DNA from 2 places in the Bradyrhizobium sp. Mp19 genome. Region 2 is predicted to be linked to the other one. Evidence: predicted binding sites of a transcription regulator. Region 2 holds the regulator's gene; the other holds the start of a gene.
The links. Region 2 encodes HrcA, which represses chaperone genes, less so after heat shock. Its sites were predicted from a motif close to GTTAGCACTCNCNNNNNGNGAGTGCTAAC; they were not measured.
Positions count from the first base shown of each region.

Region 1 (5,807 bases), on a different contig from region 2:
TCGCAGGCACGAAAGCTCGCCTTTGTGGGAGCGAAGGCCGACACCGAGACCACCAATCCGCACGCGGTCGTCGCCGCGCCCTCCAGCTATGCCGTGATGGCTGGGTCGATTATTCCAGCGAGCCTGGTGACGGGGCTGAATTCGGACCTGCCGGGAGCGACGATCGCTCAGGTCACGGAGAACGTCTATGACACGGTAACGGGCGAGCATCTGCTGATCCCACAAGGGACGCGGCTCGTGGGCAAGTACGACAGCGTCGTCGCCTTTGGCCAGAAGCGGGCACTGGTCGTCTGGACGCGACTGATCTTGCCGAACGGAAATTCGATCGTGATCGAGAACCTTCCGGCCACGGATGTTGCCGGCTATGCCGGGCTCGAGGATGAGGTGGATTTCCATACCTGGCAACTGCTCAAGGGCGTGGCTTTGGCGACGCTGATCGGGGTGGGTACACAGCTCTCGATCGGAAATGACGAGAGCGATCTCGTGAAGGCGTTGCGGGAAAGCACGCAGCAGACAACCAATCGTGCGGGCCAGCGCCTGGTGGAGCGCCAGCTCGACGTGCAGCCGACAATCACGGTCCGACCGGGATGGCCGCTACGGGTGATTGTTTCTAAGGATCTGGTGCTGAAGCCGTACGAGGACGTTCAGACGGTCGCGAAGGGCAGGTGAAATATGAAGCTTGCGAAACTGCCTGATCGAACACCCGTGAGGATGAATCTTGTATTGGCGCCGAGCTTAGCGAAGCGGCTGCGGGAGTATGCTGATTTTTATGCGGAGACTTACGGCAGCAAGGAGGAGGTTGCCGAACTGATCCCGTTCATGTTGGAGGCATTTCTCGATAGTGACGCGGATTACAAATCGAGGCAAAAGGATGACAAACGTAAAAAATCGAGCCGACTGGACTGCTTGCAGGGCTTGCGTGAACCGGCGAACGACTCGGCCTGAGGGTTTAGGTCGTCCTTGCGAGAGTAGTCAGAGCTGAGGCTCCGCCGGAGCCCGCGTCTCCGCTTGATTCAACCCCTGCTGATGGGTCACCTCCGCGCAGCTGTTGTAGTCGAGTCGGACCCGTAGCTAACGCGGAAAGGCCCGGCAGCGATGCCGGGCCTTTTTTTCTCTTGAGCGCTGAACGGTTGGGCTCAGAAGTCCATGCCACCCATCCCGCCGCCTGGGGGCATCGCGGGACCGCCGGCGTTCTTCTTCGGCAGTTCGGCGACCATCGCTTCCGTGGTGATCAGGAGCGCGGCAACCGAGGCAGCGTTCTGGATCGCGGTACGGACGACCTTGGTCGGGTCGATGATGCCCTTGCTGACGAGATTGACGTACTCACCGGTCTGACTGTCGAAGCCGAACGCGTACTGATCCTTCTCCAGGATCTTGCCGACGATGACGGAACCATCCTCGCCCGCGTTGATCGCGATCTGGCGAGCCGGAGCCGACAGCGCCTTGCGCACGATCTCGACGCCGGTCTTCTGGTCGTCGTTCTTGGTGCGGATGCCCTTGAGATGTTCGGAGGCCCGGAGCAGGGCGACGCCGCCGCCCGGCAGGATGCCTTCCTCGACAGCCGCGCGGGTCGCGTGCATCGCGTCATCAACGCGATCCTTGCGCTCCTTCACCTCGACCTCGGTCGCGCCGCCGACGCGGATCACCGCGACGCCGCCTGCGAGCTTGGCGAGACGCTCCTGCAGCTTCTCACGGTCGTAGTCCGAGGTGGTCTCCTCGATCTGCGCCTTGATCTGGGCAACGCGAGCGTCGATGTCGGCCTTCTTGCCGGCGCCGTTGACGATCGTGGTGTTCTCCTTGTCGATCATCACCTTCTTGGCGCGACCGAGCATCTGCAGCGTGACGTTCTCGAGCTTGATACCGAGGTCTTCCGAGATGGCCTGGCCGCCGGTCAGGATCGCGATGTCCTGCAGCATGGCCTTGCGGCGATCGCCGAAGCCCGGAGCCTTGACGGCCGCGACCTTCAGGCCGCCACGCAGGCGGTTGACGACGAGGGTGGCGAGGGCTTCACCTTCGACGTCTTCGGCGACGATGACCAGCGGCTTGCCGGTCTGCACCACGGCCTCGAGCAGCGGCAGCAGCTCGTTCAGCGAGGAGAGCTTCTTCTCGTATATCAAGATGTAGGCGTCGTCCATCTCAGCGCGCATCTTGTCGGCGTTGGTGACGAAGTAGGGCGAGATGTAACCGCGGTCGAACTGCATGCCCTCGACGACGTCGAGCTCGGTCTCGAGCGACTTGGCTTCCTCGACCGTGATCACGCCCTCGTTGCCGACCTTCTTCATGGCGTCGGCGAGGAACTTGCCGATCTCGGCATCGCCGTTGGCCGAAATGGTGCCGACCTGGGCGATCTCCTCGTTCGAAGTGACCTTCTTCGAGTTCTTCTGGAGGTCCGCAACGACGGCTTCGACCGCGAGGTCGATACCGCGCTTCAGATCCATCGGGTTCATGCCGGCGGCGACCGATTTAGCGCCTTCACGGACGATCGCGGCAGCCAGCACGGTCGCGGTGGTGGTGCCGTCGCCGGCAGCATCCGCCGCCTTCGACGCCACTTCGCGCACCATCTGGGCGCCCATGTTCTCGAACTTGTCCTCAAGCTCGATCTCCTTAGCGACGGCAACGCCGTCCTTGGTGATGCGGGGCGCGCCGAACGACTTCTCGAGGACGACGTTGCGGCCCTTCGGGCCGAGGGTGACCTTCACCGCATTGGCAAGGATGTCCACGCCGCGTAGCATGCGATCGCGGGCATCGACACCTAGTTTGACCTCTTTAGCTGACATGTTTGTCCTCCCTGAATTGAAATTCGTCTCTCACCTGCGAGGCAGCATCGGCAGGCGCTCCTCAGAGGTGAGCGTTTGCGGCGGTCAGCGTTAGGCCGCCTTCCTGGAGCCGGCCACGTTGGTGAGAACGCCCATGACGTCGCTCTCCTTCATGATCAGAAGCTCCTGGCCGTCGATCTTGACCTCGGTGCCGGACCACTTGCTGAACAGGACCCGGTCGCCTACCTTGAGGTCAATCGGGATCAGCTTGCCAGCTTCGTCGCGACCACCGGGACCGACGGCGATCACTTCCCCCTGGGAGGGCTTTTCCTTGGCAGTATCCGGAATGATGACGCCGCCAGCGGTCTTCTCTTCGGCGTCGATGCGCTTGACCACGACGCGGTCGTGAAGCGGACGGAATTTCATGCGATCCTCCTTGGCTTTTTGATTATTGCTGGGTTGGCAGTCGCAATGAGCGAGTGCTCACCGGTCCTCACATAAGTCCGTGACACTCCGGCGCAAGGGGACCCACGTCGCCTGTTGGTCTTGGTGTCGAACCGCGCCCCTCACTTTGACTACGGCTGTTCGCGGGAGATCGGACGTGGTTGCGGGCATACCAAATCGACGCGAGTGACCCGACGCGGAAGTCGGTCCTAGTACAACGCCGGCTCAATATGCTTTGATGCGCGGGTTAGGACTGAGATAGATGGGTGGCTGATGTACATGTTCATTCGAAAGTACACCAACGTTCGCTCGGTTGCTGACGCTGCTCGCCGCGCCAAAAGTGGCATCGGTCAGATCCTAAGGGAATCGCACGGATTCAGATCCTATTACGTATTGGATGGGGGCGATGGCGTCGGTGTAGCTGTGATGATATTCGAGGACCGCGAAAGCGCCAATGCCGCGAACGATAAAGTTCTGGATTTCGTTCAAGCAAGCCTGCATGACCTTAATCTTGGAGACCCTGAAATCATTGCCGGGGAAATTTTGGTGAAAATAGAATCTGATGCGTAAGTCTTCCGCGCGTCGGTTGTCGCGGGAGGATCGTGCGCGGCGGTGCTGACGGACAATGTATCCGATTGCATCATCGCGGCTGCGTTGGCCGCATCCCAATCCGCTAACGAGATCGAGGTCGCTTTCGGAGACCAAATACGTATCTCCCGAACCAGACGGGGTATTCCATTGGTCTGTGCAGTCTATCGCAATTCAGCATGCCAAGCTCTCTCAAGGTGTCGCACGACGTCCACCCGCGCGGAAGGCGGACTGACATGTGGTCGCACCCCATGCGGGTAAGACTGAGTCGGGTGCGGTGGCCGCTGCGGCGCCGTTTGCTGAAGGAACTGTCCCGCCGCCGCCGTCTTTCATACTCCTTCTCGAAAGCGTATTGTTTCGATCAAACGAGCTCACTCTGCAGCGCGGTCGTTCAGAGTATCTTGTTCTTCGATTCAAGAAGCTCTCAGCAACGAAACGCGGGGAACGCTCATGACCGGCGCAAGGCTGAAACATTACGGCTGGGGACGGGAAGGCGAAGGCATGAGCGCGGAAGAGCGGGCGTTTGTCCTCGGCCGCTACCATGCCAAGTTTGGCGCCCGCGAATTCGACACGGTAACTGTTCCCGGCCTTGAAGAGCTATCCTTGCGGGAGCCGCGCGTGGTGCTGCCAGCTTCGCTCACGCCGTTCTGCACGACCGAACGCTACGACCGCGCCGCGCACACTTACGGCAAGTCCTATCCAGATTACGTCAGGGCCATGCTCGGCGATTACGGTTGCGCGCCCGATATCGTGGCCTATCCACGCAACGAGACGGAGATATCGGCTGTCATGGACTGGGCGGGGTCCGTCGGTGCTTCGCTGACGCCGTTCGGGGGCGGATCCAGCGTGTGCGGTGGCGTCGAGCCGCTGGCCGATGGCATCAAGCACAAGGCGGCCGTCACGTTAGACCTGCGCAATCTCTCCAAGGTCGTCGAAGTCGATCCGGTCTCGCGCGCCGCATTGATCGACGCCGGCACCTATGGGCCATCGCTGGAAAACCAGCTCAAGCCGCACGGCGTCACGCTGCGGCATTTTCCGCAGAGCTTTGAGTATTCGACCTTGGGCGGTTGGATCGCGACACGATCGGGCGGCCACTTCGCCAGTCTCTACACCCATATCGACGATTTCGTTGAAAGCCTGCGTGTCGTGACGCCGGTTGGCGTCGTGGAGACGCGCCGGCTTCCCGGCTCGGGCGCGGGGCCGAGCCCCGACCGCATGTTCATTGGCTCGGAAGGAATCTTAGGCGTGATCTCGCGCGCATGGATGCGATTGCAGCCGCGTCCAAAATTCCGCGCCGGCACATCGGTTCGCTTTCCCACTTTCTTCGATGCCGCGCGCTCGGTGCGTGCGGTGGCACAAGCCGGCCTCTATCCCTCCAATTGCCGCATCCTGGATCCGCAGGAGGCGTTCAACACCGGTGCGTCCGACGGCAGCTCCGCCATCATGGTGCTTGCATTCGAATCGGGCGATCATTCCCTGGACGCCTGGTTCAAGCGTGCGCTCGAATGCTGCGCCGACCACCGCGGGACACCGGAGCCCGCAGAGGCCGGCGACGCGCATCTCGAAGGCGCGGCAGGCATCTGGCGCAACGCGTTCATTCGCATGCCCTATGCGCGCGAATTCTTGGCGCCCGTTGCTATCATCAACGATACGTTCGAGACCGCCATCACCTGGGATCGGTTCGAAAGCTTTCACGATCAGGTCAAGGCGGGAACAGAACAGGCGATTCTGCAAGCGACCGGAGTGAAGGGTGAAGTTACCTGTCGCTTCACCCACGTCTACCCGGACGGGCCAGCGTCCTACTTCTCCTTCCACGCACGCGGTCGGCACGGTGCGCTGCTCGCGCAGTGGAAGGCCATCAAAGACGCGGCGAGCGACGTGCTAATCGCGGCAGGCGGCACCATCACGCATCACCATGCCGTCGGCCGCGATCACCGACCCTGGTACGACCGGCAGCGGCCACAGCTTTTTGCCGCCGCGTTGCGGGCCGCCAAGCGCGAACTGGATCCCCACGGCATG
Region 1 is NZ_JASAUT010000055.1:13,648-19,454, reverse strand. It holds gene QJT82_RS36540 (TrbI/VirB10 family protein) at 1-669, shown strand, start outside; gene QJT82_RS36535 (DUF2274 domain-containing protein) at 673-945, shown strand; gene groL (chaperonin GroEL) at 1,137-2,777, opposite strand; gene QJT82_RS36525 (co-chaperone GroES) at 2,868-3,182, opposite strand; gene QJT82_RS36520 (hypothetical protein) at 3,474-3,770, shown strand; gene QJT82_RS36515 (FAD-binding oxidoreductase) at 4,239-5,807, shown strand, end outside.
Region 1: the regulator HrcA is predicted to act here: its motif matches at 3,215-3,243, upstream of QJT82_RS36525 (co-chaperone GroES).

Region 2 (5,807 bases):
CAGCATCACGGCACTGGCCGATGAGATCGGCTGGAGCCGCAAGCATCTGGCCGGCCGGTTTCGGTCCGAGCTCGGCCTCGCCCCCAAATCGCTGGCGCGCATGATGCGGTTTCACCGGGCGAGCCGGCTGGCACAAAGCGGCGCCGCGCTTGGCTGGGCGGGGATCGCGGCGGAAAGCGGCTATGCCGATCAGGCCCATCTCGCCCGCGAGTTCGTCGAGTTCGCGGGCGAACCGCCAACCGCCTGGGCGCGCCGCCAGGCGCTGACCGACCGCCGGCTGGTTCACGCCGGCGATGGGCTGGCAGACTGGTAACAAACCTTCAAGCCGAGGCCGCGTTGCCTCGTGCAGGATGGCGCCGTCAGCCAAGGAGGTGAGCGACCATGACGCACGACATCGAACCGCCCCGCATCTATCCGACCCTGCGCTGCAAGGACGCCGAGGCGATGACCAATTGGCTCACGACGGTGCTTGGGTTCACCGAACACGTCGTCTACCGCGATGGCGGCGTGATCCATCACGCCGAGCTCGCCTATGGATCCTCGATGCTGATGCTGGGCCAGAGCCGTGACGACGCATATGGCCGGCTGGTCGGCGACCTCGACAACCGTCGCACGGACTCGATCTATATCGCCGTCGACGATCCCGACGCGCTGCACGCGAAGGTCAAGGCTGCCGGCGCCAAGATCGAGATGGAACTGCGAGACACCGACTATGGCAGCCGCGACTTCGCCTGCCGCGATCCGGAAGGAAATCTCTGGAGCTTCGGCACCTATTGGCCGAAGGCACACGAAAAGCCGCGACCGTGAGCCCGCGCAATCCGCGAGCTCACAAACAGGCAGCCGGGATCAGGCAGTGATGTCGGCGGTCGGGGCGGCCTTGGCGCCGCCCTTGGAGACGCCGACCAGGGCCGGGCGCAGGATGCGCTCGCCGATCATGTAACCGGCCTGCACGACCTGCACCACGGTGCCCGACGGCACCGACGGATCAGGCACCTCGAACATCGCCTGCTGGAAGTTCGGATCGAACTTCTCGCCGATCGGGTCGAACTTCTTGACGCCGTTCTTCTCTAGCGCGTTGAGCAGCGAACGTTCGGTCAGCTCGACGCCTTCGATCAGCGCCTTCAGGCCGGGATCGGCGGCTTCCTTGGTCTCGGCCGGCACCGCATCGAGCGCGCGCTGCAGGTTGTCGGCGATATCGAGCACGTCGCGGGCAAAGCCGGTGATGCCGTAGGTCTTGGCGTCGGCGACCTCGCGGCGGGTGCGCTGGCGGAGATTCTCCATCTCGGCCAGCGTGCGCAGCGTGCGGTCGCGCGCCTCGGCGAGTTCCTTGGTCAGCGCCTCGGCCGATCCGGCCTCGGGCTCGTCAGGCATGATGTAGGGCTTCGAGACCACGGGCTCACCCGTCGGCGCCGAATTCTCGGTGTTGTCATTGGCCCGGTTCGGATCGGTCATGGCTTGCCTTCTCGAAAACTCGCGTCGGTTCAAATCTTGGGGATTGCTTGCCGGGATATCGTGCTTTGGGCGGCGAAAATCAAGCGCAACATACCGGTCTCGGGAACTGGGATCTCCGGCTTGGGTGAAGAAAACCCGTCAAATGAAAGCGAAATCGCCCTCCGGTCAGCCGCCCAGCATCTTGCTGACGATGCGCGCCGCATAATCGACGGTCGGGATCACCCGCGCGTAGTTCAGCCGCGTCGGTCCGATCACGCCGAGGACGCCCACGATCCGGCCCTGGGCGTCGCCGTAGGGCGCGATGATGGTCGAGGAACCCGACAGCGAGAACAGCTTGTTCTCCGAGCCGATGAAGATCCGCACGCCCTCGCCGCGTTCGGCGCGGCCGAGCAGATCGATCACGCCGCGCTTGGTTTCGAGATCGTCGAACAGCGATTTGATGCGCTCGAGATCGTCGAGCGCATGCAGGTCCTCGAGCAGATTGGCGTGACCGCGCACGATCAGCTGGCGGTCCTCGTTCTCGCCGCCGGACCAGCTCGCGATGCCCGCCGCGACCACCTTTTGCGTGAGCTGATCGAGCTCGGCGCGGTTTTGCGTCAATGCCGTCTCGAGCTCGAGCCGCGCTTCAGCCAGCGTCCGGCCGCGAATCCGCGCATTGAGGAAGTTGGTCGCCTCGGTCAAGGCCGAGGATGGAACACCCGGCGGCAGCGCCAGCACGCGGTTTTCGACCTGGCCGTCTTCGCCGACCAGCACGACCAGCGCCTTCTCCGGCTCCAACCGCACGAACTCGATGTGCTTCAGCCGCGCATTCGACTTTTGCGTCAGCACCACCGCCGCGGCGCGCGTCAGCCCCGACAGCCGCGTCAGGGCTTCGCCAAGCGCGGCCTCGACGGATTGCGCGCGGCCGACGGCCGCAAGCTGGGTCTGGATCGATTGACGCTCGGCCTCGGTGAGGTCGCCGACCTGCATCAGCGCGTCGACGAAGAAGCGCAGCCCGAGTTCGGTCGGTAACCGGCCGGCGGAGGTGTGCGGCGCATAGATCAGGCCGAGCTGCTCGAGATCCGACATCACGTTGCGGACCGAGGCCGGCGACAGCGGTAATGCGATCAGGCGCGAAATGTTGCGCGAACCGACCGGCTCGCCGGTCGCAAGATAGCTTTCGACGATTTGACGAAAAATGTCGCGCGAACGCTCGTTGAGCTGGGCGAGCCCGGCATGCGGCGCGATCAGGCCAATCGGATCGTGGTGAGTCACACTCCAGTCCCTCACAATTACTGCATAATTTGTCGATCCGAGGGGCCGATGACAAGCATGCATTCGGCCCCGTCGTACAGGACCCTGCCGGGGCCGAAAACCCTTGCCGCTGCCCCTTCCCCCTCCTACAAGCACGGCCAGCCAATTTTCTCGGATTTCTGGAGGATTTCATGCGGCCAAGCCGCCGTGCACCCGATGAACTGCGTCCCGTGTCGCTGGAACGCGGCGTCGTCAAATATGCCGAAGGTTCCTGCATGGTGAGGTTCGGCGACACCCATGTGCTGGTGACCGCGACGCTGGAAGAGCGGTTGCCGCCGTGGCTGAAGGGCCAGGGCCGCGGCTGGGTCACTGCCGAATACGGCATGCTGCCGCGTGCCACCCTGGAACGCACCCGCCGCGAGGCCTCGGCCGGCAAGCAGGGCGGCCGGACGGTCGAGATCCAGCGGCTGATCGGCCGCTCGCTGCGCGCGGCCGTCGATCTCGAGGCGCTCGGCGAGCGCCAGATCACGGTCGATTGCGACGTCATCCAGGCCGACGGCGGCACCCGCACCGCCTCGATCACCGGTGCCTGGGTGGCGCTGGCCGACTGCATCAACTGGATGAAGACCCGCAACATGCTGAAGACCAATGTGTTGCGCGACAATGTGGCGGCGATCTCCTGCGGCATCTACCAGGGCACGCCGGTGCTCGATCTCGACTATGCCGAGGATTCCGAAGCCGACACCGACGCCAATTTCGTCATGACCGGCGACGGCCGGATCATCGAGGTGCAGGGCACCGCCGAGAAGACGCCGTTCTCGGAAGGTGAGTTCCTGGCGCTGATGGCGCTGGCGCGCAAAGGTGTCGCGCGTCTGGTCGACTTGCAAAAGATCGCGGTGGCGTAGTCAGATTGGTCATGCACCGCCGAATCACCGGAAGGCTCGTCATCGCCACCCATAATCCCGGCAAGCTTGCCGAGATGCGGGAACTGCTGGCGCCGCACGGCGTGGAGGTGGTGTCGGCGGGCGAGCTTGACCTTGCCGAGCCCGAGGAGACCGGCGACAGTTTTCGCGCCAACGCGGCGATCAAGGCGATCGCGGCAGCGAAGGCGACCGGACTGCCCGCCTTCGCCGACGATTCCGGCATCGTGGTCGACGCGCTCGACGGCGCGCCCGGGATCTACTCGGCGCGCTGGGCCGGCGAGGGCAAGGATTTCATGGCGGCGATGACGCGGATCGAGCGGCTGCTGCAGGAACGCGGCGCCACCGCACCGGACCGGCGCAAGGCGCACTTCGTCTCGGCGTTGTGCGTGGCCTGGCCCGACGACCATCTCGAGGAGGTCGAGGCCCGCGTCGATGGAACCCTGGTCTGGCCGCCGCGTGGCACTGCCGGCTTCGGCTACGATCCGGCCTTCCTGCCCGACGGCTACGCGCGGACCTTCGGCGAGATGACGAGCATCGAGAAGCACGGCCTGCCGCCGCTCGGGCTCGGCCTGTCGCATCGCGCCCGCGCCTTCGTGAAGCTCGCGGAGATCTGCCTTGAGCCACGCTGACCGAGCAGCCTTCGGCGTCTACGTGCACTGGCCGTTCTGCCTGTCGAAATGCCCGTATTGTGATTTCAACAGCCACGTGCGGCATGCACCGGTCGACGAGGAGCGCTTCGTGCGCGCGTTCGCCCGCGAGATCGAGACGACGGCTGCGCGCGTGCCGGGGCGGCAGGTGTCCTCGATCTTCCTCGGCGGCGGCACGCCGTCGTTGATGCAGCCGCAGACCGTCGGTGCCGTGCTCGATGCCATCGGCAAGCACTGGCAGGTCTCGCGCGATGTCGAGGTCACGCTCGAGGCCAATCCGACCAGCGTCGAGGCGACGCGCTTTCGCGGCTATCGCGCAGCCGGCGTCAATCGCGTCTCGCTCGGCGTGCAGGCGCTCGATGACGCCTCGCTGAAGGCACTGGGCCGTCTGCACACCGCGCGCGAGGCGCTCGACGCGGTCGCGATCGCGCGAAGCGCATTCGACCGCTACTCGTTCGATCTGATCTATGCCCGCCCCGACCAGACGCCGCGGATGTGGGCCGATGAATTGAAGCAGGCGATCTCGGAAGCGGCCGAGCATCTGTCGCTCTATCAGCTCACGATCGAGGAAGGCACGCCGTTCTTCGGGCTGCATGCCGCTGGCAAATTGCAGACGCCGGACGAAGCGACCGCGCGCGCGCTCTACGACGTGACGCAGGAGGTCTGCGCCCGCGAGGGATTGCCGGCCTACGAGATCTCCAATCACGCCCGTGCCGGCGCCGAGTGCAAGCACAACCTCGTCTACTGGCGCGGTGAGGAATATGCCGGCATCGGCCCCGGCGCACATGGAAGGCTCGACATCGATGGCGTCAGGCACGCCACCGCGACCGAGCGGCGCCCCGAGGCCTGGCTTTTGAACGTCGAGGAGCGCGGCCATGGCGTCGTCAGCGATGACAGCCTCAACAGCGAAGAACGCGCCGACGAGTTTCTCTTGATGGGGCTGCGGCTCGCCGAGGGGATCGATCCAAAGCGCTATGCGAAGCTCTCCGGCCGCCAGCTCGATCCGCACCGGATCGCGATGCTGCGCGAGGAAGGCGCGATCGCCGTCGATGCCGACGGACGGCTGCGCGTGACCAAGTCGGGATTCCCGGTGCTCGACGCCGTCGTCGCGGATCTCGCGGCCTAGCTGCACGGCGCCAAAATATCGAAAACAACCCCATGCACAGTAGCTGGCGGGTGCTTTAGCGCGATTTCAGGCCGCCGCCTGACGAAAATTAAGCCCCAAAACTCTTCGGCGAACCTGCAACCGCAGTAGCGCCGCCCGAAGCCACCTTCATGACCGCAAGGCCGCGCTCATTGGTGCCGTCGGAGCGGAAGCGGAACAGACCGTCGATACCGGCGAAGCCGGATGGATTGGTCAGCGTCTCCGGCGCAAAGCGCTGCGCGCCTTGCGTGCGCGCGAGCGCCGCCATCAGCGCCACCGCATCATAGGCAAGCGTTGCAGTGCGCACCGGCTCGCCGCCATATTTGCTGCGGTAGCGGCCGGCGAAGCTGCGGAAGCCGGACGGATCGGGCGCGGCGTAGAGGCCGCCCTGCAAGACGGGGCTCGCGA
Region 2 is NZ_JASAUT010000022.1:17,688-23,494, reverse strand. It holds gene QJT82_RS23200 (helix-turn-helix domain-containing protein) at 1-313, shown strand, start outside; gene QJT82_RS23195 (VOC family protein) at 382-807, shown strand; gene grpE (nucleotide exchange factor GrpE) at 847-1,452, opposite strand; gene hrcA (heat-inducible transcriptional repressor HrcA) at 1,618-2,706, opposite strand; gene rph (ribonuclease PH) at 2,877-3,590, shown strand; gene rdgB (RdgB/HAM1 family non-canonical purine NTP pyrophosphatase) at 3,602-4,237, shown strand; gene hemW (radical SAM family heme chaperone HemW) at 4,224-5,381, shown strand; gene QJT82_RS23165 (penicillin-binding protein activator) at 5,470-5,807, opposite strand, start outside.